DNA from 4 places in the Paenibacillus sp. Aloe-11 genome. Region 4 is predicted to be linked to each of the others. Evidence: riboswitches for the same ligand, from Rfam matches in the RefSeq annotation. Region 4 holds a riboswitch; each other region holds the start of a gene.
What was found. A riboswitch is a leader RNA that binds a small molecule or an ion and turns the genes downstream of it on or off. The one in region 4 is predicted to bind cyclic di-AMP.
Positions count from the first base shown of each region.

Region 1: it holds a riboswitch for cyclic di-AMP, as region 4 does, so the genes downstream of both, WG8_RS00085 (3D domain-containing protein) here and WG8_RS22160 (3D domain-containing protein) in region 4, are expected to answer to the same signal.
Region 2: it holds a riboswitch for cyclic di-AMP, as region 4 does, so the genes downstream of both, WG8_RS29305 (hypothetical protein) here and WG8_RS22160 (3D domain-containing protein) in region 4, are expected to answer to the same signal.
Region 3: it holds a riboswitch for cyclic di-AMP, as region 4 does, so the genes downstream of both, WG8_RS00480 (C40 family peptidase) here and WG8_RS22160 (3D domain-containing protein) in region 4, are expected to answer to the same signal.

Region 1 covers NZ_JH601036.1:10,786-18,105, forward strand. The annotation lists gene WG8_RS00075 (HD domain-containing protein) at 1-1,000, shown strand, start outside; gene WG8_RS00080 (TatD family hydrolase) at 1,043-1,813, shown strand; cyclic di-AMP (ydaO/yuaA leader) riboswitch at 2,015-2,216, shown strand; gene WG8_RS00085 (3D domain-containing protein) at 2,491-3,639, shown strand; gene rnmV (ribonuclease M5) at 3,787-4,332, shown strand; gene rsmA (16S rRNA (adenine(1518)-N(6)/adenine(1519)-N(6))-dimethyltransferase RsmA) at 4,340-5,224, shown strand; gene yabG (sporulation peptidase YabG) at 5,280-6,176, shown strand; gene veg (biofilm formation stimulator Veg) at 6,383-6,664, shown strand; gene WG8_RS00110 (small, acid-soluble spore protein, alpha/beta type) at 6,829-7,008, shown strand; gene ispE (4-(cytidine 5'-diphospho)-2-C-methyl-D-erythritol kinase) at 7,152-7,320, shown strand, end outside.
Region 2 covers NZ_JH601050.1:99,989-107,308, forward strand. The annotation lists gene WG8_RS06545 (helix-turn-helix domain-containing protein) at 1-293, shown strand, start outside; gene WG8_RS06550 (hypothetical protein) at 371-592, opposite strand; gene WG8_RS06555 (urease accessory protein UreF) at 916-1,653, opposite strand; tRNA gene WG8_RS06560 (tRNA-Leu) at 1,917-1,999, shown strand; gene WG8_RS06565 (glutathione peroxidase) at 2,092-2,577, opposite strand; cyclic di-AMP (ydaO/yuaA leader) riboswitch at 3,043-3,215, shown strand; gene WG8_RS29305 (hypothetical protein) at 3,331-3,726, shown strand; gene kdpF (K(+)-transporting ATPase subunit F) at 3,882-3,959, shown strand; gene kdpA (potassium-transporting ATPase subunit KdpA) at 4,102-5,778, shown strand; gene kdpB (potassium-transporting ATPase subunit KdpB) at 5,832-7,320, shown strand, end outside.
Region 3 covers NZ_JH601038.1:12,732-20,051, reverse strand. The annotation lists gene WG8_RS00490 (M1 family metallopeptidase) at 1-1,197, shown strand, start outside; gene WG8_RS00485 (hypothetical protein) at 1,209-2,036, shown strand; cyclic di-AMP (ydaO/yuaA leader) riboswitch at 2,281-2,418, shown strand; gene WG8_RS00480 (C40 family peptidase) at 2,424-2,924, shown strand; gene WG8_RS00475 (GNAT family N-acetyltransferase) at 3,152-3,649, shown strand; gene WG8_RS00470 (4a-hydroxytetrahydrobiopterin dehydratase) at 3,752-4,051, opposite strand; gene WG8_RS00465 (hypothetical protein) at 4,166-4,459, opposite strand; gene motA (flagellar motor stator protein MotA) at 4,647-5,441, shown strand; gene motB (flagellar motor protein MotB) at 5,434-6,261, shown strand; gene rluF (23S rRNA pseudouridine(2604) synthase RluF) at 6,386-7,087, opposite strand; gene WG8_RS00445 (PAS domain S-box protein) at 7,138-7,320, opposite strand, start outside.
Region 4 covers NZ_JH601067.1:221,649-228,968, forward strand. The annotation lists gene WG8_RS22140 (DUF350 domain-containing protein) at 1-120, opposite strand, end outside; gene WG8_RS22145 (PspA/IM30 family protein) at 251-919, opposite strand; gene WG8_RS22150 (NADH:flavin oxidoreductase/NADH oxidase) at 1,005-2,027, opposite strand; gene WG8_RS22155 (polysaccharide deacetylase family protein) at 2,338-3,144, shown strand; gene WG8_RS22160 (3D domain-containing protein) at 3,341-4,009, opposite strand; cyclic di-AMP (ydaO/yuaA leader) riboswitch at 4,017-4,192, opposite strand; gene WG8_RS22165 (amino acid ABC transporter ATP-binding protein) at 4,462-5,184, opposite strand; gene WG8_RS22170 (ABC transporter substrate-binding protein/permease) at 5,171-6,634, opposite strand; gene WG8_RS22175 (M20 family metallopeptidase) at 6,783-7,320, shown strand, end outside.

The DNA.
Region 1 (7,320 bases), on a different contig from region 4:
CGCTCTGCTGCATGATGTGGGACACGGTCCATTTTCCCATTCCATAGAAGAAGCCTTTCATATGAACCATGAGGATTGGACGTGTCGCATTGTACTGGGGGATACGAAGATCAACGCCGTGCTGCGGCAGGTCGATGAGGAGCTTCCACAAAAGGTGGCTGCGGTCATTGCTAAAACGTATGACAAGCCAATCGTTGTCAATTTGGTAACCAGTCCGCTGGATGCCGATCGTATGGATTATCTGCTGCGGGATGCTCATTCGACAGGTGTCAACTACGGCACCATTGACTTGGATCGTATTTTGCGGCTGCTGCGCCCACATAATGGGAGAATCGTCGTAAAGGAGTCTGGCATGCATGCGGTAGAGGATTATTTGATGTCACGCTATCAGATGTATTGGCAAATTTATTTTCATCCTGTAACACGCAGCTCGGAAATCCTTTTGCGTAAAATTTTCAAGCGGGCGAAGGAATTGTTTAAAAACGGATATGAGTTTGGTTTTCTGTTGGACCCGCTTCCGGACCTTCTGAAGGGAGACCTTACAGTAGAACAATATCTGATGCTCGATGAGTCTCTGATTCAGACGGTATTTGGCCAGTGGAAACGAGAAAAGGACGACATTTTAAGCGATCTGAGCACTCGTTTTATGGATCGTAAATTGTATAAATATGTAGAGATTGATAATATGGATACAGATACCATTGACAGTATTCGAGGAGCTTTGGCTGAAGCTGGTCTGCACCCGGAATATGATCTTGAAATTGATTTTCCAACCGATCTTCCTTATGATGTGTTTCGGAAGGGTGGCTCGACGGACAATCAGATTCTACTGCTTGGACGTCAGGGTGAGGTGAGAGAGATTTCCGAAGTTTCAGAAATTGTGCGCTCAATTAGTGGCATTCACCGAGGGAAATATCATATGTATTATCCCCAAAATAAATTGAATGGGGTAAAAGACAGGCTTCCTGCCGAAATAAGGAATTATTTTGTCAAACAATAGACAACTGTATAACAATGAAAGTAAAAAAAGGAGATCAGTAACTTGGAATTATTCGACACTCATACTCACTTGGATGCGCCGCAATTTGACGAAGACCGTGAAGAAGTTATAGCGCGTGCTGTCGAATCGGGAGTAACCCGGATGATTAATATCGGATTTAATCGTGAGACGATTCCATCCACGATGAAATTGGTCGAGACGTATGATTTTATGTATGCGGCAGTCGGATGGCATCCTGTGGATGCCATTACAATGCAGGAGGGCGACCTGGAGTGGATTGCATCGTTATGCAGTCACAAAAAAGTTGTAGCCATCGGGGAGATTGGTCTGGATTATTATTGGGATACATCACCGAAGGATGTACAGCACCGGGTGCTTCGGAATCAAATTGGTCTGGCTCGGGAGCTGAATATGCCCATTGTTGTCCATAACCGGGATGCGCATGAAGATATTATTAAGATTTTACGCGAGGAAAAAGCGAGCGAGGTTGGCGGAGTCATGCACTCCTTCTCCGGAAGCTGGGAGACAGCTAAAATGGTGCTGGATATGGGCTTTCACCTTTCCTTCGGTGGGCCAATTACGTTCAAAAATGCAAAGCAGCCCAAAGAGGTGCTTGCACAGGTTCCGCTGGATCGTCTACTCATTGAAACGGACGCACCTTATCTGACACCTCATCCATTTCGTGGAAAACGAAATGAGGCTGCACATGTGAGACTGGTGGCAGAGGCTGCCGCCCAAATCAAGGGGATCACAGTAGAGGAATTGGTGTCCATAACGACCCAAAATGCCTTGGAACGATTTGACATCAGATGAGAAAGAGAAGAAACCAACCAAAATAATGAGATAGACGGAGCTAATCATGAATTTGTTGCAGGAAACTCGAGAATATTACAATATTTTAACCGAATATTTTGGAAAATGTACTTGAAACCCGCTTTACAACATGCATAGAAACAGGATATCATCTTTTCAGTGAATTGTTGATTGAATGTAAACTCCAACAAGTCATTTCATGAACCAGTCTCGCTGAGTCCCTTTTACAGGGAACGGGGGAACCGGTATGGCTTACTGCAAGTCCGTCAAGCCATATTTCGATTTCTTTCTGGGTCTTTGGGGTGAATGTGAAGGCGACCGCCATGAGCGGTTGACCCAAGCTAGGGCGACTCTCTACGTCCGAACCCGACAGCTAACCCCGTAAGCGTAAACAAGAGAGAAGCCATCTCGTGCATGATTTTTCCGCATATTCACTACATGCTGGAAGCCACGAAAGAGCTCTCTAGTCTCTTTCTCTGGCTTTTTTTGTTTGTGAATAAAAGAAAATCTGTCATCATACTGTGGTTAAACAGGGGAGGACAGCATGCCGCGAAGACGGGTACATGGTGCAGGACAGTCGCATTACGGGCTTGTCTTGTAGAAAATCTGTTATAGTCACGTCAAATCTCAACTATGTCTTACTCTAGACGGCGGGCTATGTAAGGAGGACGGAGGAAATGGGCATTTTCCAAAAAGAGGAGACCCATGAGTCACGCTCATCCAGCATGTCTTACGTATTACGTTGGAAGAAGGAAAATGTGCGCCAGGCTGCTTTGGTCGCTATTTTTCTAATTGCACTAACGATTATGATTTCAATTCTGGTGTACACTCAATCTAAGAAACAGGTCTTTTTTGTCATCAATGGTAAGGCATCTGCGGTAGAAACCCGGGAATCCAAGCTCCAGGATTTGCTCAATGAGCATTCCATTTCACTGCAGCCGCATGATACGATTTCTATGCCGCTGAACGGAGCCATACAGGATGGGGATCGCGTAATCATCAAACGTGCCAATCAAGTTAAAGTGACCTCAGGCAATGAGACGAAAAAGCTGTACACAACAGAAAATACAGTAGAGGGTGCCATTCGCACTTCGGGCTATAAATTATCGTCAAATGACAAGGTTTACCCTGCGCTCGATGCTTCTGTTTCGTCTAACATGGACATAAAAATCGTCCGCGTGAAGAAACAGCAGGTCGAACAGAAGAAACAGGTGCCTTATCAGGTCATCAAAACGTCCGATCCGAGTCTCTATAAGGGCGATAATCGGGTCCTCCAAAGCGGTAAATCAGGTGTTGTCGTCCAGCACGTTCAGAAGGTATACCATGACGGAAAATTGGTATCCAAGCAGCTGGTCAACAAGGAAGTCGCACAGAAGCGTGTGGATAAGGTAATTGCGGTAGGAACGAAGAAAAAACCGGTCGTTCTGGCTGCTTCTGTCGGTCCGGAAGATACCGGTAAGGCAACACAGGTGAGTTCGGGCAATGCTGTCCGTAAAGCTGGTGTAAATTTTAAATACAGCAAAGTATTGCAGAACGTCTCCATGACGGCGTATTCCTCACAGGAGCCGGGTATCGGTACACGTACGGCTTCCGGTACACGTGTCACGGAAGGACGGACCATCGCTGTCGATCCAAGCATCATTCCAATCGGTTGGTGGGTGTACATTGAAGGGGTGGGCTTCCGCCGTGCGGAGGATATCGGTGGCGCCATTAAAGGCCACAAAATCGATGTGTATTATGAGAGTTTGAGCCGGGCTAACCAATTTGGTCGCAAGCACGGTAAAACTGTATATGTAATCGGACCGGTAAAGCCTGAAATCAACTAAAACGGCTTGTGTATGTTCAGGGCAATGCGATAGTATTAACATCATAGTTATGCCATGCTAAGAAGAGGATATCCTCTTCTTATTTTGTTTTCAAAAGCAGGGAAAGATAAATATAGCATGCTGTGTAGCAGTGGAGGGAAACGTAAAATGATCAAGGAAGTGATCGTGGTCGAGGGTCGGGATGATACAGTGGCTATTCGTCGTGCTGTTGAAGCGGACACAATAGAAACTGGCGGCTCTGCCATTAATAAAATGACGCTGCGCAAAATTGCATTGGCGCAGGAGCGGCGGGGTGTCATTATTTTGACTGATCCCGATCATGCAGGGGAACGCATCCGCAAAATTATCGCCTCCAAGGTACCCGGCTGCAAGCAGGCCTTTATACCCGAGGCGGAAGCGACGCGTAAAGGAGATATTGGGGTGGAGAATGCTTCACCAGAGGCCATCAGACACGCTCTCGCACGAGTACATACGACGGTGGAAGGAGCCGATCCGCTGATTGAGTGGGCGGATTTGATTGACGCCGGACTGATCACCCACCCAAATGCTGCTGCGCGCCGTATGGCACTCGGCAATATACTGGGTATTGGCTATTGCAACGGAAAGCAGCTGCATAAACGGCTCGCTGTATTTCAGATCAGCCGTGAGGAATTCGCCAGTGCGCTGGCGCAAATCGAAAGTGAAGGATTGTGATATCCGTATGACAGGGATTCAAGATATAGCAACACCGCGCCGTACGAAGGAAATTATTCAACGGCACGGTTTTTCGTTCAAAAAGAGTTTGGGCCAAAATTTTCTGATTGATCAAAATATTCTGAACAAGATCGTGAGTGCTGCCGGATTGGATGACACCAAGGGTGCACTTGAGATCGGTCCCGGGATTGGTGCTTTGACCGAAAAGCTGGCGCAATCGGCCAAGGTCGTAACTGCTGTCGAGATTGATCAGCGGCTGCTGCCTATTCTCGAGGAAGTGCTGGCTCCTTATGAGCATGTGAAGGTCCGTCACGGGGATGTGCTAAAGCTGGATTTGCGAGAGGTGTTCGCCTCTGATTTTGCAGGGGTCAGTAAAGTGAGCGTGGTGGCTAATCTGCCGTACTACGTTACTACACCGATTCTGATGAGGCTGCTGGAGGACAAGCTTCCTCTGGAGAATATCGTGGTCATGATCCAAAAGGAAGTGGCTGAGCGTATGGCTGCGTCTCCAGGTACGAAGGATTATGGCAGCCTGAGCATTGCAGTGCAATATTATAGCGAGCCTGAGTTGGTCTGCATCGTGCCGAATACGGTGTTCATTCCCCAGCCGAATGTAGAATCGGCAGTGATTCGTCTGCGTGTGCGAGAAACCCCTCCGGTGGAGGTGGTGGATGAGAAGCACTTTTTTGAGGTCATTCATGCCGCTTTTGCCCAGCGTCGCAAAACGATCTCCAATAACTTGAAAAGCCGCTTCTTCACCAAAGAGAACAGGGACGCGCTGGAGCCGTTGTTGCAGCAGGCTGGTATTGAACCTTCCCGTCGGGGAGAAACGCTAAGCATTGAGGAATTTGCGCGTCTCAGCGCTGTGCTGCTGGAAGCCGGGATTTCCTAAGCTGTAACCAAACTGTGCATTCACCCATACGATATAGGAGGGGTGATACAGTGTGATGATTTTAGGAGACTTGGTCGTTCGAAAATCGTATGGCGGAGATGTCACGTTTCGCGTCGAGGACATCCAGCGGGATAAAGCGATCATCAAGGGGACGGAATTTCGGCTGCTGGCCGATTCCCCTATGAACGATCTGGTCAAGGTGCCTGCGGAACAGATTAGCGGTAAGACTCGGCAGGCCCATATTAAGGCTGGAGAGTCTCTTAATCTGTTGCAGCAGGCAAGACAGCGCCAAGCTGCCCGCAGTCAGGCGGCTCTGATTGGGGAGTGGAGTGATCCGGTAGAGTCGACATACTTTGAAATGCCCGGTAAGGTGCTTCATCTGGATGGAGACCCTGGCTACTTGAAAAAATGTCTCAGCCTATATGAGCAGCTCCGTGTTCCCGCAGAGGGGCATCACGTTCACGAATCGGCGATGGCCGACACGTTGTACCGGCTGCTTCCCCGCATCCGTCCGGATATCGTAGTTATTACTGGACATGACGGTGTATTGAAGCAGCCGCAGCCTTATGACTTGTACAGTCTGAAAAGCTACAAAAATTCGCAAAATTTTGTGGCGGCGATTCAGGTAGCCAGACAATATGAACGCCATCTGGATTCACTGACGATTGTAGCGGGGGCGTGCCAGTCCCATTTTGAGGCACTGCTGCGTGCAGGAGCGAATTTCGCCAGTTCACCGGGACGAATCCTGATTCATGCGCTGGACCCGGTTTACGTGGCTGCCAAGGCGGCCTTTACGTCAATCCGTGATACGGTCAACATGGGAGATCTGTTCCATCAGACGATCAGCGGCAGCCGTGGAGTGGGTGGTATCGAGACTCGGGGAAGTTATCGCATCGGCCTGCCCAAGCTTGAAAATTTGTCGACCCTTAAAGTAACGCCTTCCGCTATCTAGAGTTTGAACGTGTTAATGCTGGATAAAATTTGCCTGAACAAAAGCCTCTGTAGACAGGGGCTTTTTGTCATTTTTATAGGCATCGTTCCTGTTCGCAAAAATTTAAATTGACAACTTATTTTTTGTGTTGTTATAATATTTAGCTTGATTTGACAATCTCTCTAAAATTCGTTATAATGGACAAGGAAAGAGGTGGTCGTTAGGCAATGGCAAAAAATACGCTGTTGGAAATCAAACGCAGTCTCGACGCACATGTAGGGCAAAAAATTTTGCTGCGGGCTAACGGCGGACGCCGTAAGACCGTCGAACGAACTGGTGTCTTGGAAGAAACGTACCCTTCTGTTTTTATCGTCAAGCTGGATCAGGAGCAACAAACGTTTAAACGCGTCTCCTACAGCTATGCTGACATCCTTACCGAGTCGGTGGAGGTCACTGTATATGATCCCGACTCCCATACAAGTGTAGTCGAGTATTTTGAAGCACCTTAATTGGTGTTACGTAATTTATACCAGCTTTGCAGGTTTAACGGCGGCCTCGTCATTCCAGATGACGAGGCCGTTTTGTATATGTGGAACAGGATAAAGCTTGGCATCTCTGCGCATACTAAGGCGGGAATGATCTTCCTTATTCCATTGCCGAAGGAGGCGTATGCATGAGCCGAAGAAGACGGAGTGTTATGTCGGAGGAGCTAAAGTACGAGCTGGCCAAGGATCTCGGGTTTTACGACACGGTCAAGGAAGAGGGCTGGGGAGGCATCAAGGCCAAAGATGCGGGTAATATGGTCAAGCGGGCCATTCAGCTTGCGGAGCAGGCAGCTTCCCGCAAATCGTAATCATCGGTGGTGCTATGAAAAAGCGGGGATATCCGGTCTGTACCGGGTAATCTCCGCTTTTTTGAACCTCATGACTTGACACGCTGAGTCTGATATAATATGTTAAGCTGTCTTGAGGGAAAAGTTGAAGGTGGGTGAACGCCTTGAAAATATACGAAAAAGCACCGGCGAAAATTAATTTAATGCTTGATGTTTTACACAAGCGGAATGATGGATATCATGAGGTCGAAATGATCATGACCATGGTCGATCTGTCCGATCGTTTGACGATGTCCGAGTTACCGCGTGATACCATTATTATTTCAAGCCAGG
Region 2 (7,320 bases), on a different contig from region 4:
GTTCAGGGAATCTTGGTGATTGGAGAAGAGGGAAAACAACACCGGGTACGATGCATCTAATTCAGATTTCGGACTTTTTTAACGTATCTCTCGACTGGTTAATGAAAGGGATCAAGCCGGGAGAAGGCGTGCTCCAGGAGCAAAAGGCTGCTTATTTTTTTGGGGTGATGGGGCCATTGAATTGCCAGGCAGAAGATCTGGAAGCAGAAGAACAGAATTTTATTTTAGAATATGTTGAATTTGCAAAATACCGTAAGCAAAAAAGAGAGAATAACAAAGCAAATCCGGAATGATCTCCTAGCTTGAGATTTTCCGGATTGAAAACCCGTAAAACGGACTGGTGAGTTCGAATTACGAGTTTATTTGGGTTTTAGAGTGGTGATGCCTCCTTATAGTCGTTATCATCAATGTTCAGAATTGCAGCAACTTTTTTTCTGTACCTTTGTGCTTTGCGGGTGCCATGAATCAGATTGGATAAACGTGAAGGCGGAATGTTGTGTGTCTCGCAAAATGTTTTCTGATCCAGTCGAAGTTCGACAAGCCGTTGTTTGATGGCCCACCCGAAGGAGGTGACAGGCATTTTGTTGTTCAAGAGAAATCGCCCCTTACGGATTCTTGCGGAATAATTGGTGTGTTATAATAATCATCAGTAAACATGTTAGAATTAACCATCTGAAACCATGATACACTTTTATACGTGTTTTTACAATCGGAAATACGTTATTTCATTAAATTAATTACTTAATTAAGTGAGAAATTTGTAAAAACCTGAAGTGCTAAGTGACCTGAATCATTCATCTAGAGCCTGTTGACGGTGTGAAATTGCGGTTATGCTTGGATAAAAAAAGCACTCTGCCACTTGGGGAAAGCGGTAGGGTGCTTTTGGTGTTGCAGCCGGATCGGTGAAGCGGGGCATCAGGGGGATGCTGGAAGACGTTTGGACAGGCCGGGGGAGGGAAACAGTCTCACTTCATCCAGTCGGCTCTTACGGCTCATATAAGGCGGTTGAGTAATGTAGGAACTGGACCAATGTCTGTAAAGCAGCTCTCGCTGAAATGCAGCTGACTCAGGCACATTGAATTTTTTCCATGTAGTGAGCAGTTCGTCGGTCATGCGCTCGATGAGAGGATTTTTTTCCTCGTAAGGTGTATTTAGCAGTTTGGAAGCATCTTCAATGCAGAAGGACACGGCTGCGGCTAGATAGCCGTGAATGGTCTGCTCCACATCATTTCCAAGGAGAAAGTTGATCCACGTATGAACGGTAGCGAGTGTGCCAATTGCGCTGTACTGAATGAGTATCGCTTCAAGCTGATCAAATTCAAGCCAAGGATACAGAGCTTTGGCAAGCTTGATCAGGCGCTGACCAGACAGGCGTGACTCTTTCGCGTGTTGCAGAGAGGAGCGTTGGGTATGCAGCATCTTATCAATAAGGGCGATACGCCAACCATCCTCTTGTTGAATGGCGACATACAGGCTTTTGATCGCCATACCGTCAAGCGCTGTGAATTGAGGATACAATTCGTTCCGCATGTAATGTTCCAGGTCTTGCATACAGGTCAAACGTCCGTTATGGAATAGTTCCTCCAATCCATAAGAACGGGTGAAGCCGCCAACGGGTAGGGAAGGGTCCAACAATAATGCGTAATTTAGCAAGCGGTTGCCTTTGTGCAGGGTAGTTCGCCTCCTTGAATCGAAATATTGTGTTATATTATTTAACATATGAGTTGAGTTTATTTGAATAACTTAAAGTATTATGTAATATATATTCACATTTATTTTGCTAAAATGTCAAATTAAATAATTTTATAGCTCTAATATGTTATTTAATATTACGCAATAAATAATTATTAAATTTGGGTTTACAAATATAAGCTAAGGGAGTATAATAAATCTGTTGCCTCAAAACATTATGATTTGCGGTCGTGGTGGAATGGCAGACACGCTATCTTGAGGGGGTAGTGGGCGTACGCCCGTGGAGGTTCGAGTCCTCTCGACCGCATTATATGGAAGATACGGTTACAAATAGCAAAAATAAAAAAAGCATCCTGACACGTTTTGTGTGAAGGGATGCTTTTTTGTTTTAATCGAATCTTATTTTTCCTGCAAAAGCTTTTCAATATCTCCTGCCAGCTTATCCGGAGTTGTTTGTGGTGCATAGCGCTTAAATACGCTACCTTCGCGTGTGATTAAAAATTTCGTAAAATTCCACTTGATCGCTTTGGAGCCTAATACGCCTGGAGCTGTTTTGGTAAGGTAGCGAAATAAAGGGTGTGCCTGATCACCGTTGACATCTGTCTTGGCAAACATCGGAAAGGAAACTCCGTAGTTGATCTGGCAAAACTCCGAAATCTCCTCGCTGGAACCCGGCTCTTGCTTGGCAAATTGGTTGCTGGGAAATCCCAAAATTTCGAGCCCCTGCTCATGATACTGGTCGTATAGCTCCTGTAGCGCTTTATATTGGGGAGTTAGCCCGCATTTACTGGCTGTGTTCACGATGAGCAGAACTTTCCCTTCATATATGGATAACGGGATTTCTTTTCCTTGCAGGGTTTTGGCACCATATTCATAAATGGTCATGGTATCCCTCCTAATTCGATATTCTACAATTAAATTGTAAGCAATTTTATGAAAGGTTGCAAGCCTACAATAGATGTAATGAGTTTTCTTAATACTGTAAAATCGTATTTTGTTCAAAACGGCAAATTGCGCTGCAAATGGAGCGAATTGCGGCGTTTCTCAGCGTAAAAGCAGGTTCAATCGGCGTTTATCTGGTGTATATAGCACATTTTCTTTCGCTTTTACAAAAAAAGGACAAAACTGCTCTCCTTACGCCAATATTGACATGCCTTTCATTTTCGAAAAGGCATGAAAAACCGAGATTAAAGGAGCTGGGAGAAGCATAGTCGTATTGTAAGCGTTATTATTGATCTTCTATGCTTAAAAGGACGATTTATAACCCCGTTGGTGAGCTTTACAGTGTTCCTTGCGCGGGTGTATGATTCAAGACGTAATTTCAAATTAACAAGAATGAAGCAGCAACGAATTGTCTAATCGCTGAATTTTGCAGTTGCAAAAGCGGGGGAACCAATCGGGATGTATACGGCTTTGGAAGCCGTAATCTCATGGGGTGAATTTTCCGGCCAAGTGCCGGAAATAGGGCGACTCTCACGTCCAAATCCGACAGCTAACCTCGTAAGCGTACAGGGAGAGGCAACAAACCGCCGTGTGCAGCCATGGTTTATTTTATCATGGATATGTAAGAAGCCGGAGGAAAGCCTTTTTCCTTTGGCTTCTTTTTGTTGTCTTTTTATACCGGGAGAGGAGCTACTGATGGAAGGTCGGTTAATTATCGTCACTGCACCGAATGAAGCGGGCAGAAGTTTTGTGAAATTGCTCATGTTCAAAAAACTGGCGTTTGCGGTACTCACCAATAGCGCTCAGGAGGAACGACAGCTCAAAAAAATGGGTGTGGAGCACATTGTGCGCATCAATACGATGCAAGCGGGAAAATGGAATTTTCCCAAAAAAGAAATTGGTAGCGTGTATTTGTTCGAAAACAGTATGAATCTGACTTGCCGTTTCCTGCAAATATGCCGGCCACTGACATCGGATTTGATCTATGTCATCACGCACGGCTGTAATCCACAAGGAATTTATCGGGGATTGGGAGCGGATCATGTGATCTACACATTGAACGGAGAGGTGGGTTTTCTGCTGAACGGATAAGCGCTTATAACATAGTTATTGATTTGAGGACTGATACGGGAGGGCTTGAACATGATGGATATATACATGCTGCTCGTGCTGGCTGTGAGTTATGGAGCGATACTGCTATTTGTACGCTGGTGCAATGAGCAGACCTCTAAGGGAGGGCGAAGAGGATGATTGTTGTGCTTGTGCTCACGGCTATGGTGTTGGTGTATTTAATCTATGCGCTCCTGAACCCTGAAAAGTTTTAAATCGCTATAAGAGGAAACGGGCAGGAACAGCAGATCCGGTATCACAGGTAGCGGGTTTGGCGCAAACGTGTGCACTCGCTTGTTGGTCTGGGTCAGGTCTGTTGTTCCACATGCGCAGGAGCATTTTAAGGAGGAATAGACGATGGAGCTGCTGCAAATTGGAATTGTGCTTGTCATATTGCTGCTCTTGGTAAAGCCAGTGGGCACCTATATGTATCATGTATTCTCGAATGAACCGAATCGGACGGATCGAATTTTCGGTGGAACGGAAAAGCTGATTTATAGGCTAGTAGGCTTGAAAAAGCTGGAGAATATGCGTTGGACTACGTATGTTATGAGCTTTCTTGCGACCAATGTCGTGCTTGTGGTCATCAGCTATGTGCTACTGCGTTTGCAAGGAATGCTTCCCGGGAATCCGGCTGGAAACGGCAATATGGAAGCGTCATTGGCTTTAAACACGGTAATCAGCTTTATGACCAATACGAATCTCCAGCATTATAGCGGAGAAAGCGGACTTACGTATCTGACACAGATGGCGTTTGTCACGATGATGATGTTCACTTCGGCGGCTTCCGGGTTTGCTGTTGCTGCGGCTTTTATGAGAGGATTGACGCGGCGCGGTGAAGGAATGGGCAATTTTTTTCAGGATTTTATCAAGGCGATTATACGGATTTTCCTGCCGCTGGCCTTTGTGCTTACGCTGGTACTAGTTGGATTGAAAGTACCACAGACGCTGCAGCCTACGGCGGATATTACGACGCTGAGCGGAACACAGCAGCAGATTGCTTTGGGGCCCATTGCTTCGATGGAATCTATCAAGCATTTGGGGACGAACGGGGGCGGTTATGCGGGTGCCAACTCTGCGCATCCTTTTGAGAATCCAAGTCCCTGGACGAACGTTCTGGAGATTTTAGCGATGTGGGTAATGCCGGCTTCACTGCCGTATACCTTTGGCTTGTTTGCCCGCAATCGCAAGCAGGGCTGGATTATTTTTAGCTCGATGATGGTATTGTTCCTTATTTTTCTGTCCGTTACGTACGTGTCTGAAAAGACGGGAAATCCGCTGATACAGGCGCTGGGTGTGGATGCTTCGCAGGGAAGCATGGAAGGGAAAGAGGTTCGCTTCGGCATTGGACAATCGGCATTATTCACTGCGGTGACGACAGCGGCAACGACAGGTTCGGTCAATAATATGCATGACACACTGACCCCGCTGGGTGGTATGGCGGCTTTGGGTGAAATGATGCTAAACGTCATTTTCGGCGGCAAGGGTGTCGGGCTGATGAACATGCTGATGTACGCGATTCTGGGTGTGTTTATATGCGGACTGATGGTCGGAAGAACCCCGGAATTTATGGGTAGGAAAATTGAAGGCAAGGAAATGAAGCTGATTGCGATTGCCATACTGGTACATCCGTTTCTCATTCTGGCGCCGACTGCGCTCGCTTTTATGAGTCATTGGGGGTATGATGCGGTCACAAACCCCGGATATCACGGGCTGACTCAGGTGCTCTATGAATATGCGTCATCTGCGGCAAATAACGGGTCAGGGTTTGAAGGACTTGCAGATAACAACGTATTCTGGAACTTAACAACAGGGATGGTTATGTTCTTTGGACGATATGTATCCATGATTGCATTGCTGGCTGTAGCGGCTTCGTTGAATGCCAAAGCGCCGACACCAGTGACGACGGGCACACTGCGCACGGACAACAAGCTGTTTGGGGCCATTCTGATCGGAGTTGTTCTGTTGATTGGTGCGTTGACCTTTTTGCCTGTCATCGTATTGGGGCCTGTAGCTGAATTTTTGACCATGTGATGAAGAATGAGCATGAAGAAGAAATTGAGAATGGATGAACGGGGTGCTTGATCATGAAGGAACAACGTAAACGCATGCTGGACAGAAGCATCTTGAAGCATGCGATCAGGGATAGCTTTATGAAATTAAATCCGATGCTCATGATGAAAAATCCCGTCATGTTCGTCGTGGAGATCGGCACACTGGTTGTGCTGTTGATGCTGCTGTTTCCCGGTTATTTTGGAGCTGACAAGGAAATGGGCTTTAACCTGGCTGTTTTTGTTATTCTGCTGTTCACGCTGCTCTTTGCCAATTTTGCTGAAGCGCTCGCGGAGGGGCGGGGGAAGGCGCAAGCTGCCTCTTTGAAAAAATCCAAGCAGGATACACAGGCCACCAAGCTTGTCGGAAATGACATTCAGGTGGTGAGCTCAACCGAGCTGCGTAAAGGGGATATTGTGCTCGTGTCCCAGGGCGAGATGATTCCGGGGGACGGCGAGGTTATTGAAGGACTGGCTTCGGTGGATGAATCCGCGATTACAGGGGAATCAGCTCCGGTCATCAAGGAATCGGGCGGTGATTTTTGCTCGGTAACGGGCGGGACACGGGTAGTTAGTGACCGCATCAAGGTGCGGATTACGGCAGAGCCGGGCGAAACGTTTATTGATAAAATGATTTCGCTCGTGGAAGGGGCACAGCGGCAAAAAACGCCGAATGAAATTGCGCTGAACACGCTGCTGATCAGCTTGACGATTATTTTTTTGATCGTGGTGGTCACGCTGGCTCCGATCGCCCGCCATTTTAACATCGATTTGCCTGTACCAGTCTTGATTTCGTTGCTGGTTTGTCTGATTCCGACCACAATTGGAGGGCTGCTGTCGGCGATTGGGATTGCCGGTATGGACCGGGTCACCCAGTTTAACGTGCTGGCGATGTCAGGCAAGGCGGTAGAGGCATCCGGGGACATCAACACGATGATTCTCGACAAAACGGGTACCATCACCTTCGGAAACCGGATGGCGAGTGAATTTGTGCCTGTAGGGGACGTGGAGAAGGCAGAGCTGGTAAAGTGGGCAGCGATGAGCTCAATGAAGGACGAGACACCTGAGGGACGCTCGGTGCTGGAATTGATGCGCAAGCAGGAGTACACGCTGGATGAATCCTTGGCGGCAGGCGGAGCCTTTATCGAGTTCAAGGCGGAAACCCGCATGAGTGGTCTGGACCTGGCCGATGGACGAAAGGTGCGCAAGGGCGCAGTGGACTCTGTTCGGCATTGGATCATATCGCAAAACGGCAGGGTTCCAGCTGATCTGGAGGAAAAAGCGAATCAGGTGGCCTCTGAAGGAGGTACACCGCTGGCGGTTGCGCTGGATGATCGGATATACGGCATTATTTATTTGAAGGATACAGTGAAGCCGGGCATGAAGGAGCGGTTCGATCAGCTCCGGGAAATGGGTATCCGCACGATTATGTGTACCGGGGATAATCCGCTGACTGCCGCTACCATTGCACGGGAAGCAGGTGTGGACGATTTTGTAGCTGAAAGCAAGCCTGAGGATAAAATCG
Region 3 (7,320 bases), on a different contig from region 4:
CGAGTACCTGAAACGCACATCGTAGCCGCAACCGGTTTTCCCACTCGCGGAGCAGTCCGGCAGAATGGACAAAAAATATATCAATTCTATGCCGATGACGTGCACGATTTTGCCTGGGCCGCTTCACCCAACTTTGTAACCGTAGAAGAACCCTTTTCTTCTGCTGAAGTCCCCGGTGTCAAAATCAAGCTGTATCTCGACCCGTCGCACAAGGAACTCAAGGGACGCTATTTGAGCGCAGCCAAAGCCGCCCTTTCGTATTACAGCAAATGGTACGGGCCTTATCCATACTCCACCCTGTCCATCGTGGTTCCACCCAAAACAGGCAATGGCGCCGGAGGTATGGAATATCCGACATTGATCACGGCCGCCGCCGCAGATAACCTGAACCCCGGCTATAACCTGGAGCGGACATTAGTTCACGAAATTGGACATCAATATTTCTACGGGATGGTAGCCAATAATGAATTTGAGGAACCGTGGCTGGATGAAGGCTTCACCTCCTATGCAGAGGAACGACTTATGGAGCAGGAATACGGGCTCACCCCCAACTTGCCGCTACAATCAGGCCAGATAGCGTCTCCTCAACCGCTAAACCGCGAGTCATGGAAGTATGGCTCCTCTGCTGCGTATGGGCAGAATGCCTACTCTCGAGGCAAGCTGGTACTGCAGGGCATTGAACGTCAGGTCGGAATAAAAAAAATGGATCGCATCATGCGCACTTACGTCCAGACGTACCGTTTCAAACATCCGTCATCACAGGATTTTCAACGTATCGTTGAGAGAGTCACCGGACGCTCATGGAGCCACTATTTTGAACAATATGTATATGACGGCCAGATGGCGGACTTCTCGGTGGATCGCATCACGAACCACAAGCTGGAGAAAGGGTATGAAGCGGTCGTGACGCTGAGCAAAAAAGGTGCGGATTATCCCAAGATCCCCGTTCAATTTACCTTCAAGGATGGGACAACGATATTCAAGGCCTGGGACGGCACGGGTAAAAGCACAACTTATCGGCTCAAGAGCGCCTCTCCCGTTTCATACGTGACCATTGATCCGCTATATACCATTGCGCTGGAAAACAAGCATATCAACAATAACCTGAAGGCCGAACTGAACGAAAGGCAGCAAACTCGTTGGAGCGTAAGTGTAACCAAGCTGTTGGAGACACTGCTTGGAAGTCTGTCATGGTGAGGTGTCTATAGATGCGGACGGTTATAAAAGAAGGCTGGGCGCTTGTGCGCATACAATTTTATATTGTCATTATTCTGTTTCTGTATCAGCTGCTGTGGGGAGTATTTCTCTACAGGCTGGTGCAATCCGCCGTTATCCCGCTACTGCTGCGCTACCCCGATCAGGGGCATAACGAGTTGGGCAAGACCTTGTTCTGGATGGAAAGCCAAATTGCCCTCATGGACAACCGGGAAGTGCATATATACTTGTGGGTACTACTGGGAGCGACGGTGCTGCGTATGCTGATCACTCCCTTCATTAGAGCCGGAATATACCAAAGTCTGCATACCCATACGACCGAGCCGCAAAGCCTATCCTTCTTCCGCGGGATGAAACGTCACGGCTTGTCGTCGATGCTCTATTACGCCATCGAGCTGGGGCTGCTGCTGCTTCCCGCTATCTGGGTGATGCCGAGGCTCTACCCTATTGCAGCAGGAGCGCTGCAATCTCCCTCTTACCTTCTGCATATGTTGCCCTATGCCATCGGATGGATCGCATATGGCTGGTTCATCCGGCAGTGCATCCTGTACATGCAGCTGGGCACCGTCGGTGGTCACGCCATACTGTCGTCCTTGCTCGCCTTTTTTCGCCAGATCGTCCCAGCTATTGGCATATCATTTTTGCTGGGTGCTTGTGTGCTGCTTGTCTTCGCTCTATTCGGCACCGTGGCAATGATTTGGACGGGTATGCTGGCACTCATTCTCCAGCAATCGTATCATTTTGTTACCAGTCTGGTCAGACTGTGGCACATCAGCTCTCAATACCGGCTGTGGCATACCGATATTTCCAGCAGAAGCTGAGCTCTGTCGAAAAATCTCTGTTCATCCCTACACAAACGGCACCTAACTGCATACTTTTAACAAAATCTGTTCCTGAGATATCAGGGACAGATTTTTTTTGTAACTTTTTGCGATGAAACATTTGCCAAAGCCAGCGGACTTTGTTACAATAGTCGCAGTGAACTGATAGTAACAACTTTGTAATCTTTATTGTAACCTTTATCTCAAAAGCTCGTTATAGTGAATACGCTCTCCAAGGTGCACATCATAAGTTAAGCCTAATTCCTGGCACCTGGGAAGCGGGGGAACCAGTTTGGGTGAATTGATCTCGCAACAGAGTGGTCATAGGGGAACCTTCTACCGAATCCTTAAGCTAACCTCGCAGGCATTGGAAGGGGTATATTTTTTTTGAAGAAGAAGCTAACGATCGCAGCCATGGGTCTTGCCATTGCCTTTACATCTTTTACATTCGGTGGCGGCAGTGCATATGCAGACTCTAAGATGGACCAGATCATCCAAGATGCCAAAGGAACAAGCTACAGAAGCGGAGGCACTACACTCGAAGGATTCGATTGCTCCGGCTTCACAATGTATGTATTTAACAAACTGGGAATTAAACTGCCGCATCAATCTGGTTCACAATTCAAAATGGGATCTTCCGTATCCCGCGATGAAATGAGACCTGGAGATCTGGTGTTCTTTAACACAACAGGGAGAGGCATTTCCCATGTAGGTATCTTCGTAGGTGAAGGGAAATTCGCTCACTCCTCGTCTTCACGTGGTGTAGTAGTTAGCTCACTGAACGAAAATTATTATGCTAACCGTTATGTCGGTGCAAAAAGAATTATGAGTACTGACGCTTACCACGCCGTAGCTTCTGAAACTCCTGATGACGACAATGTAGAATAACTGACGCATAGCAAGCTAACCTTAGCCGCAATTTGATTCTGGCCGGAATCGAATTGCGGTTTTTTATGTCCCCAACATCAGCAATGATTATGATTACTAACGAACTGACATCTCAAAAGGTTTCAATTTTAGCGAACGATGAAGTAAACATGCTTGCCATTCCTCTGTAACTTGTCTACAATCTGTTGTTAACAGTTTAAGTACCTGTAAAAGGAGGATGTGAAGACATGCCTGCCTCAATATCTAATTTTCGGATCGTACCGATGGACGAGCATCAGGCAGCTGCAATCTGTGAATGGCGCTATGATCCACCCTACAATATCTACGGCTGGCTGCCCTGGGAACAAATGAAGGCGCTGGAAGTCGAATTTGGGAATCCCACACTTCGTCAAGAGCAATATGTTGCCGTACTGGATGAGGAGGGCAAGCTGACGGGATTTGCGCAATATTTCCCTATGGTTGGTGTAACCCGGCTGGGTCTTGGAATGCATCCCGACAGATGCGGACAAGGCAGGGGTTCCGATTTTGTCCGTGCGATTGCTGAGGAAGCCAGACGGCGCAATCCACAGAATGAAATTGATCTGGAGGTGCTCACCTGGAATGAGCGCGCCATCCGGGCCTACAAGGCAGCTGGATTTGAGCTTACAGATACCTATGAACGACTGACTCCGGATGGCAAAAAGCCATTTTATTGTATGGTATATCAGCCCGACCACCAGAGCTAGGCTCTATGATAAAAGCGCCTTCGGCATACAACTTCTCTGTTGTATAGCGAAGGCGCTTTTATCATCATCCAGCAGATCATTACTGACTTAATGACTGCATGCTTAATGACTGCTACGCATTTTCTCAAAAGCTTCATTATATTGTTGGGCTTCCTTAATATCCACGGCCATAATACCGCCATCATCCCATGAGGTCAAACGCAAAGTCACGGTCTTGTAATCAATCGTAATAAACGGATGATGATTGAATGCTTCAGATATAGCAGCAACCTCATCCACGAATGCAATCCCTTTCATAAAACTGGAAAAATTATATTTCCGAACGATCCAACGTCCTTCCTCCAGTTCCCAGCCCTCCAATTTCTCCAGATGTGCTTCAATCTCTTCTTGTGTAAAAGGCATATTACGACTCCTCCCCATTTATACGGAAGCCTTTCAGCCGCTTATGCGGCCAAAACTACAATATAGTGGTGTACATATTACCACGGCCCCGTTGATAAATCCATAAGATGGCCTTCAAATTAAAGGGACCGACGTTAGCTCCTCATCTCCAATGAGAACATAGATCCGGTGCTGCTCTGGCTCATAGATCACAACGCCGCTGCCCACAGTAATAACAGGCTCTGTACCCAGCGCATAAAACAAATCCTCCGCCAACGCCTCGTTGACCTCCTGACGTCCCGCCGGGTCCAGCCTGTCCCAATCTTCTGCTTCCATTTCAAAAAATTCATAGCTGTCTGGAATGCGGCCTACAGCCTCTGTCAATTCGTTCAAAATTTGTTCATACTCCCGTCCATGCTTCACTCCCATACCGTTTCCTCCAATTGTTCCGCCATTCAATACATAATCACTTTATTATACCGGAAATTCGCACTTAACAAAAAAGGGAGTTTTGTCGATAAATATTATAATCCGTCTCATAATGACACGCTTGGGGCAAGGACGACCCCGGCGGCATGAAAGGATTCAAAATCTATTCTCATGGATGAGGTGTATCATGCAAATTACAACCATTATTGGACTTGTGCTCGGGCTTTTGTCACTGGTCGTCGGGATGATCCTGAAGGGCGCGCCAGTCGTCAACTTGGTCAACAATCCCGCTGCTTACATGATTATTTTTGTCGGAACAGCAGCAAGTATATTCATGGCGTTTCCGATGGATGACATGAAACGGGTGCCAAAGCTGTTTAAAATTATTTTTACCCAGCAGAAATTGCTGGATCGCAAGGAGCTTATCACTACATTTACCGAATGGGCATCCATTACCCGTCGTGAAGGTCTGCTCGCGTTGGAATCCAAGGTCGAAGAGATCGACGATCCCTTTATGCGCGGCGGTATGCGTATGATTATCGATGGTAATGATCAGGAGTTCGTACGCGATGTTCTGATGGAAGACATTAACGCTACCGAAGATAGACACCGCGCCGGCGCACTGATTTTCTCCCAGGCTGGTATGTATGCTCCAACCCTTGGGGTACTCGGTGCGGTCGTAGGTCTGATCGCGGCATTGGCCGACCTTAGTGACATGGAAAAGCTGTCTCACGCCATCGCTGCGGCCTTTATCGCAACGTTGCTGGGTATCTTTACCGGTTATGTCCTGTGGCATCCAATGTCAAATAAGCTGAAACGACTCTCCAAAAAAGAGGTTGAGTTGAAGCTGATGATGGTCGAAGGCTTGCTCTCGATCCAATCGGGTATCTCTACTATTGCCATCAGCCAAAAGCTGGCGATCTTCTTAACTCCTACCGAACGGGCTAGTATGACCCAGAAGGATGGCGATTCCAGTGAGTAAAAAAAGACATGAACCGCATGAAGAACATGCAGACGAAAGCTGGCTGTTGCCATATTCCGACTTAATGACCCTTCTGCTGGCACTATTCATCGTCTTATTCGGTATGAGCTCGCTGGATGCCAAAAAATTCGAAACTATGGCTCAATCCCTGAGTGCGGCTTTTAGCGGCGGCACAGGCGTGCTGGATCAATCGGCTGCCAATCCGTCGTCACAATCCATGGATATGGGCAAAAATAAAGAACAGGTATCTCAACCCCTAAAATCTAAAGCCACTTCTACCTCTGAACTGCAAAAGCAGCTCGCCCAGCGGGAAGAGGAAGATTTAAAGAAGCTTAAAAAGCAAATGGATCAGTATATTCAAGATAACGGCCTGTCTCCACTGCTGAACACCAAGCTGAACCAATCCCAGCTAATGATCACCATTAGCGATAATGCCTTGTTTTCATCAGGGCAGGCCGAAGTTAAGCCGGAAGCGAGAAAGCTGGCCAAGTCAATTTCCGACATGCTCCAGCAGTTTCCAGGCTATGATGTGATCGTATCGGGTCATACAGATAATGTTCCCATCTCCAACAGCCAGTTTCCGTCCAACTTTGATTTGAGCGCCAAGCGCTCACTGAATTTCTTGCGTATATTATTGCTCAATCCGCAGCTCGACCCAACCAAGTTTGTATCTATCGGTTATGGCGAGTATCGCCCAATAGCCAGTAACCAAGATGGTCAAGGACGCGCAAAAAACCGCCGTGTTGAGATTTCCGTTCTCCGCAAATATCAGAACGGTACACAAGTTATTAGCCCTACCTCAAGTGCGAGTGAAGGTTGATCATGCATATGTTATATGAGCAAAGGCACCGCCGCATTTTCTATGCAGCTGGTGCCTTTTGGTTTAGCGATTCATGTAGCTGCCCTGTCCTCATGAGCTGTAGGCTTCGAGAAGCCCCTCTGGCTTAGCTAAGCGTATAATCGAGCATCTGACCAAGCTCCTGCTTTTCAGCCTCTGTCAGGTCACGCCAGGCGCCTTTCTGGAGCGATCCCAACCGAATGTTCATGATCCGCAGTCGCTGCAGCTTTTGGACTTCATAGCCGAAAGCAGCACACATCCGCCGGATTTGACGATTCTTCCCTTCCGTCAGGATAATACGGAATACATACTCTGATACACGCGTCACCTCACAGGGCAGCGTCCGCTGGCCGAGTATTTTTACACCACTGGACATCCCCTGCACAAAAGATAATGTGACGGGACGATCCACCGTTACGATATATTCCTTCTCATGCTTGCCTTCGGCCCGTAAAATCTTATTCACAATGTCTCCATCATTGGTAAGTAAAATGAGACCTTCTGAATCCTTGTCCAGACGTCCGATTGGGAATATCCGCTGTGGGTGCCCCACAAAATCGACAATGTTGCCTCTAATGTGACTCTCTGTTGTGCTGGTTATTCCCACCGGCTTGTTCAATGCAATATATACGTGATTGGACTTCTCGCGTAATGGCTTGCCGTTCACGCGAACGTCATCGCCTTCCTCCGCTTGGCTGCCCAGCACGGCCACTTCACCATTAATCGTCACGCGGCCGCTCTCTACCAGCTTGTCCGCCTCACGACGCGAGCAAAAGCCGGTTTCGCTGATAAACTTGTTAATGCGCAACCTGTGTACCCTCCATTTCTACTGTCACGCTTCCTCCTGCGTCCATCCCGTTACTCAGACTTGGCAATCGGAAGCTGCACAAGGGCTGTCGTTCCCTCTCCCTCTGTGCTTTCAATATCCAGTGTGCCTTTATGACTCTGTATAATACGCTGGCTGACCATAAGTCCGAGTCCTGTACCTGTTTCCTTGTTAGTGAAAAAAGGCTCGCCCAGCTTGGACAGCATTTCTGCGGG
Region 4 (7,320 bases):
CACTTCGGCAAAATCCTTATACTTCGTAAATAAAGAGTCGACATACATCAACACGAACAGCAAAACGGCACCCGCACCAGTCCATACCAGCATCGCCTTCATCGTTTCTAAAAAATGCATTTCATCCCATCCTCCACATCTTCTTGACCTTCATTTATGTTGCTTTACGCCTCCAGGCAGGGAAAAGCGAAGGAGAAAACATTTCTCCTTCGCTTCCTAACCATTACGCTGATAGCAATGCTCACACTGCTTATTTATTTTCGTATTGCTTCAACAAAGCAGCAAGCTCGTCGTCCACGGCGCTTTTCTTATCCAGCTCCTTGAACTCCTCATCCAGCGATTTTTCCTTGGAGGACATTTCATTGCTCGCTTCAGCACGCGCTTCTGCTTGCAGCATTTTTTCTTCCATACGCTTCAATCCGGCAGTTGCCGTATCTGAGCTAAAACCGTTCATTGCTTTGTTAATTTCAGTTTGTGCTTTAGCTGCATTATAGCGGGCAACCAGTGTCTCGCGCTTGTTCTTCATTTCTGTCAGCTGTCTGCGCATTTCATCCAGCTTGCCACGCAGGTTATCGGCTGCGGCTTTGTTCTGATCATAACCAGCCTTAAACTCGTTCATCTTTTGCTCGGCAGATTTCTTTTCTTCCAACGCGCGACGGGCCAGATCCACATTTTGTGCTTTCGCTGCGGTATGAGCCTGCTCTTCACGTTTTTTCACCAAAGCCGCTTGCTCTTCATATTGCTGCTTGAATCTCTTTTCAATAGCAATTTGAGCAGCTACCGCTTTCTCGGCATCTTCCAGATCCTCTTGCATATCACGAATGTATTGATCTGTCATTTTGACTGGATCTTCTGCCTTGTCGATAATCGCGTTAATGTTGGACATCGTAAGATCTCTTAATCGTTTGAAAATAGACATGTGAAGTTCCTCCTAGAGTTGAATGCTTAAATTTTAAGCTCTGTACACATGTTTACGCAAGTTTTGCATGAGGGTTTCAAAAATCCTAAAAGCCGCGCAGGTAAGGCTCCGGGATATCCGCTTGTACTTTCAACGCCCGCGATGCATGCAGCGCCCAATAGGGGTCACGCAACATGGCACGGCCTATCGCTACCAAATCCGCCTCTTTCTGCCGAATAACCCGGCTGGCATCCTCATAATCATCCAGTAAGCCGACAGCAATTACGGGCACATTCAGCTTTTCCCGGATGTGATGGGCCAAATCCACCTGATAGCCAGCACGCGCAGACGGACCTCCGCCCGAACCAATCGGCCCCTCGCCACCGGAAGAAATATGAAAAATATCCACACCTGCATCGCGATAGCGTTCCCCTATGCCTGATATGTATTCCACATCATAACCGTCCTCGACATATTCTTTGGCAGATAACCGCATGATCACAGGCATATCAGCAGGAACAACCTCTTTAACAGCACCTACTACCTCAACACCAAACAAAGATAAATCCTGTCCATACTCATCTTCTCTTGTATTGGTTAAAGGGGAATGAAATTGATGGATCAGATAACCATGAGCGCCATGAATCTCAACCGTGTCAAAACCGGCTTCCACTGCGCGACGTGCACCTTCTTTGTAAGCTTGAACCAGTTCCCTGGCTTCAGCTGTCGTCAAGGCGTGCGGTACTTTAAAGCGATCACTAAAGGGTATTGAGGACGGAGCCACAGGCTGCTCAGCATCCTCAGCCTTACGACCGGCATGGCCTAATTGAATTCCAATTTTGGCACCGTATTTGTGAGCTTCCTCCACAATTTTACGATATGCAGGAATATGGTCGTCACTCCAAATGCCCAAATCACGATCCGTAATGCGTCCATCCGGGTGAACCGCTGTCATTTCCACAATAATGAGTCCAGTGCCGCCTACCGCCCGGCTAACGTAATGGACATGATGCCAATCCGTTGGCTTTCCGTCCTTGGCCTCCACGCTGTATTGGCACATCGGGGGCATAACAATCCGATTTTTTAAAGCCAGCCCCTTTAATTGATAAGAAGTAAACAAGTCGGTCACTTTTATCCATCCTTCCTTCAATTCCATGTCTGTACAATTATGAATTGCATCTCCATTATACATCAGTTGTCACAGTATACCGAATCCGTTATCGGGCTAAAACCTGCTAAAATGCTGTTGTTTTCAGTCAGGTTAAGAAAATATGTACGTTTAGCTTCGTCATTTTCACTCATATCCATCATCATATGCTATCATCCCATTGCATATGAGCCTAACCCGATTTAGCGGCATAATTTTAATAGGGCAGGTGCATAATAGCTGAGAGCACCACTAGGTACCACGTACCACTGGACGGAAAGGGGGAATACATATGCCGTACAGAGGAGTGTTACCAAGTATGGCACTGTTACTAGCATTTACGAGTTTTCCTGTTCACGCGGATGTGCCTCCCAGCATCGGAGCGCACCATCCCAAGGAAGCGGCAGTTACTTCTTCTGTACATCAAAGTACAGACCGGACAGCTCCTACCTTAGGCATGCTGCGAAAAAAACATGCCGACATTTTTAAAATGTGCGGCCCGCATACCCGCCAAATTGCCTTAACTTTTGATGATGTACCCGATTCCAGATATACACCACAGGTTTTGGATGTTTTGCACGCGAACGGCATCAAGGCCACCTTTTTTATCGTAGGTCACCGCGCGGAGAGACATCCGGGTATCATCCGCCGTATTATCCGTGAAGGTCATGCGATAGGGAACCATTCTTATACCCATCCGGATTTCAGGAAGGCTACACCAGAACGCTTTCGCAATCAGATTACGAAAACAGAACGTATTTTACAAGCCAGCGCCGGTTTTCGTCCCAAGCTGATTCGTCCACCTTATGGCGAAATCACGGAGCCTCAAATCCAGTGGGCACGTCGCCATGGCTACATGATTGTCAATTGGAATGTAGACTCCCTCGACTGGAAGGGACTAAGTAAAACACAAATCCAGCGCAATGTGATCCCTGCTACCGGGCCCGGCTCCATTATTTTAATGCACGCAGGCGGAGGACAAAGCTCCAACCTGCAAGGCACAGTCCAGGCCCTTCCGGGTCTAATTCAGTCCCTGAAGGCCAAGGGCTACAAATTCGTTACAGTTCCCCGGCTGCTCCACACATCGGAACGGAAATAAAGGGGTTGTTTAAGGAGCGAGCACCGAACTAGATCAACCAAAAAGCTGTCCTGCCAGCAGATGCATTCTGCTAGTCAAGACAGCTTTTTATGTGTGGGCCTGTTTTAAACCTGATCCCATTTATTAAATTGTAAAATCTATGCATTAAGTTTACATAATATATATTATGTTCATTTATTCTGTGTTCAAGGCAATGTTATTTAGCAATAACGTATAATTTCACATTTTGAAAGCCAAAATCGTTCACAAATGATTTGCTGCCAGGAATAAAGATATCAATTCGCTTGCCTGTAATGGCACTGCCTTGATCGCGGGCGACGGCCACAAAAGAATGGTCTGGCAGGCCAGGGTGGGAATACCCTGTAACTAGTACCTTCGTTCCCATCGGAATTACGTTCGGGTCTACCGCAATCGTACCTAGCTTAAGCGGATTGCCGTAGTAGTCTACCGCGCCCCATTTGCCATTTTCATCACCTGCGGCAGAATACGCTGTAGCTTTAACATCAACTACTTTACTGTAATTGAATGTTTTGCCCCATGCTTTAATCGTTGGACCCTCATTTGCTGGTGCTGTCTCCTTAAGAAGCTGTGGCTTCGAATCCGAAGCAGCCTTCACACCTGTGTCGCCAGGCACCTTAATTTGCAGACCTGCATATATGTTGCCCGGGGCAATATTCGGGTTTGCCTTCGTCAGTTCGTCTACCGATACTCCATAACGTTGAGCAAGCAAGAAGAAGGTATCGCCCTCTTTGGCAGCATGTAGCGAAGCGGCATTCGCTACTCCGGCTGTTTGTGCCAGCCCTGCAATAGCTGCGGCAAGCACCGCAAATTTCATGGTTTGTCCAATACGTTTCAGATGTTTCAAAAGATATGTACCTCCTCTGTTATGCCTGCGAAGTTAGCTGTCGGATTCGGACTCAGGAGAAGCCCTATGCTTTTTTGCAATTCACCCCTAGGCAGCTTCCATTCCTATCCGTCTTATGACGAATCGGAATGACTGCCGTTGTTACGTCCCCCGCACTTCCCATAGTTTTGGTCCAAGCATTCGGCGTATATCATGAGCTTTATGCTGGCCCGGCAAGTTTTGGCTTACTGCATAATATCACAATTTTGTAACCTTATCTGCATGAAAATGTTGGGAACCTTGAACATCATACTATATTCATTACAATTTTGTCACTATGAAATCGGTATCTGTTACGAAAATATGGGGAAATAGTGACAGAAAAAGAAAAATCCCTCCTGTCAGACATAGGACTGTGGTCAAGACCCTATTGACTGCGGAGGGGTTGCTTTATAACTTAATGAATCAATTCGTTACAACACTTTGGCAAGAAAATCTCGGGTGCGTTCATGGCTTGGTGTACCAAAAACCTGTTCTGGTGTCCCTTGCTCCACGATTTGGCCCTTATCCATAAAGATGATCCGATCCCCTACCTCACGTGCAAAACCCATTTCATGCGTGACAATCACCATCGTCATGCCGCCTTCAGCGAGCTTTTTCATTACATCGAGAACTTCCCCAACCATTTCAGGGTCCAAAGCAGAAGTAGGCTCATCGAACAGCATCACGTGCGGCTGCATCGCCAAAGCGCGTGCAATCGCAATCCGTTGCTTCTGACCCCCTGATAACTGGTTCGGATAGGTATTCTTTTTATCCTCAAGCCCAACGGTACGCAGGAGCTCCAACGCAATTTTCTCTGCTTCCTTGTTGGACTGACCTTTAACCTGTATTGGTGCAAGTGTCAGGTTTTGCAGCACTGTTTTATGCGGGAACAGGTTAAAATGCTGAAACACCATGCCCATTTTCTCCCGAGTCGCATTAATGTTATGGCCACGGGCCGTTATCGGCTCGCCCTCAAACAAAATCTCGCCGTCTGTCGGCTGCTCCAGCAGATTCATACAACGCAAAAACGTACTTTTTCCCGAACCACTGGGACCGATGATAACGACAACTTCCCCTTTGGCGATTTCTATATCAATTCCCTTTAAAATTTCGTTTTTGCCGAACGATTTACGCAGTTGTTTAACGGTGATCACTGGCTCTCAACTTCCTTTCCCATAAACCCAGCAGCTTGGACAAGCTGAATGTCATTACAAAATAAATAGCGGCCGCGATTAAGAATGGACTTAATCCTTCGTAGGTAATATTCTTGATGACCTGGGCCTGATACATAATATCCACCATACCTATAGTGGAAATAATGGACGATTCTTTAATAATCGTAATAAATTCATTACCGATTGCAGGCAAAATAGACTTAAAGGCTTGCGGTAAAATAACATGACGCATAGCTTTGCCCCGTCCCATACCGAGCGAGCGGGCAGCTTCCATCTGACCACGGTCTACCGCCTGAATACCTGCACGGAAAATTTCAGCCAAGTATGCCGAGCTATTCAGTGACAACGTAATTATACCGGACTGGAGTGGCGTAAAATTGACACCCAGCGTCAGAGCAATCCCGTAGTGGATGATCATGAGCTGCACCAGCATAGGTGTACCACGCAGTACCTCAACGTAAGTCGTCCCCAACCACTCAATAATACGTATACCGCTCATTCGCAGCAAGGATATAATCAAACCAATGACAAATCCGAACAGTACTCCGAGCGCAGACAGCAACAGCGTGTAGCCAATTCCTGTAGCGTATAAGCTGCGATATTTCCAAAAAATATCAACAATACTATTGGAAGAAACCTGACGATCGGCAGACAGGGCACTCGCTTCTGTCGAAAACTTCTCAATAGAACCATCTGCTTTCAAGCGAGCGAGCGTTTTATTTACAGAGGCTAGCAGTTCTGTATTCCCCTTGCGAATACCTACGGCTGTCTCTGCTCCCTCATCCTCAGGCACCGCCTTGGCAAGCGTTACAGTACCGTCCAGTGTGTATCCTTTGGCAACTGTATCCTCAATCACGACAGCGTTGATACGATTTGTCCGCAGCTGAAGCACCAGGTCGGATATTTTATCCAGCGAGGTTACAGAGGCATTGGGCACTTTTTGAGCGATTTCTTCCTGGATACTGCCCTTTTGCGCGCCGAGCTTCTCGCCTTTCAGAGCCGCCATCGTCGGATATTTGTCCTTATCCTCCGGGCGTACCATTATGACTTGCTTGGAGCGGTAGTATACGTCGGAAAAATCAATGCTCTTTCTGCGTTCATCCGTTGGTGTCATACCGGACAGCACCAAGTCTACGCGCCCACTTTGCAGGGCAGGCAGCAAGGAGTCGAAGCTCATGTCCTCGGGGACCATCTCCGCACCCAGATCCTTGGCGATTTCCTTGGCGATTTCAACATCGAACCCAACAATGGTATCCTTACCGTTAATAACTTTATGAAACTCATACGGTGGAAAGTCGGCACTCATGCCCACTACAAGTTTTTTTTGTGGCTTTGCTTCCGTTCCATATGCAGTGAGCATGGGAAGGCCAGCCAACAGCAAGATAACCGCCGTCAAAATCAGGGCGGTAAAACGATATAGCTTTTTCAATCTTTTTTTCTCCCCTTAAATTCTTTATAATAAATAAGATTGTGTCATTATAAATGAATATGCATGATTATGCAATGAATGTTATAGTACAATTTCAGCGTATCTGACGCAGTACCTACATTACAGCTTATATAAAGGAGTTTTCAACATGGATTTTAAACAGAGCATTCAGCAGACCATTGAGCAGCATGCCCAGCGCTTTAAGGACATTTCGTTATTTATTGGCGCGAATCCTGAGCTTGGTAATGAGGAATTTCTGGCCGCTGCCCGTTTAAAAGAAGAACTCGTCTTTCACGGATTTGAGGTTCAGGCACCTGTGTTGGGCATAGAAACAGCCTTTATTGCAACTTATAAAGCAGCCAAGCCCGGACCAATTATCGCTTTTCTGGCGGAATATGACGCTCTGAAAGGACTCGGACATGCCTGCGGACACCATTTGATCTGCATGATGAGTACCGGAGCTGCCGTCGGTCTCAAATCCGTCATCGATGAGGTTGGTGGAGAAGTACGGGTATATGGCACACCTGCCGAAGAAACACGCGGTGCAAAGGTTCCGATGGCCGCTGCTGGATTGTTTGATGATTGCGACATAGCACTTATGACGCATCCCTATGACCACTACGAGAAATCAGGTAAATCGCTGGCAATGGATGCTGTACAATTTGAATTTTTTGGTCAATCTGCTC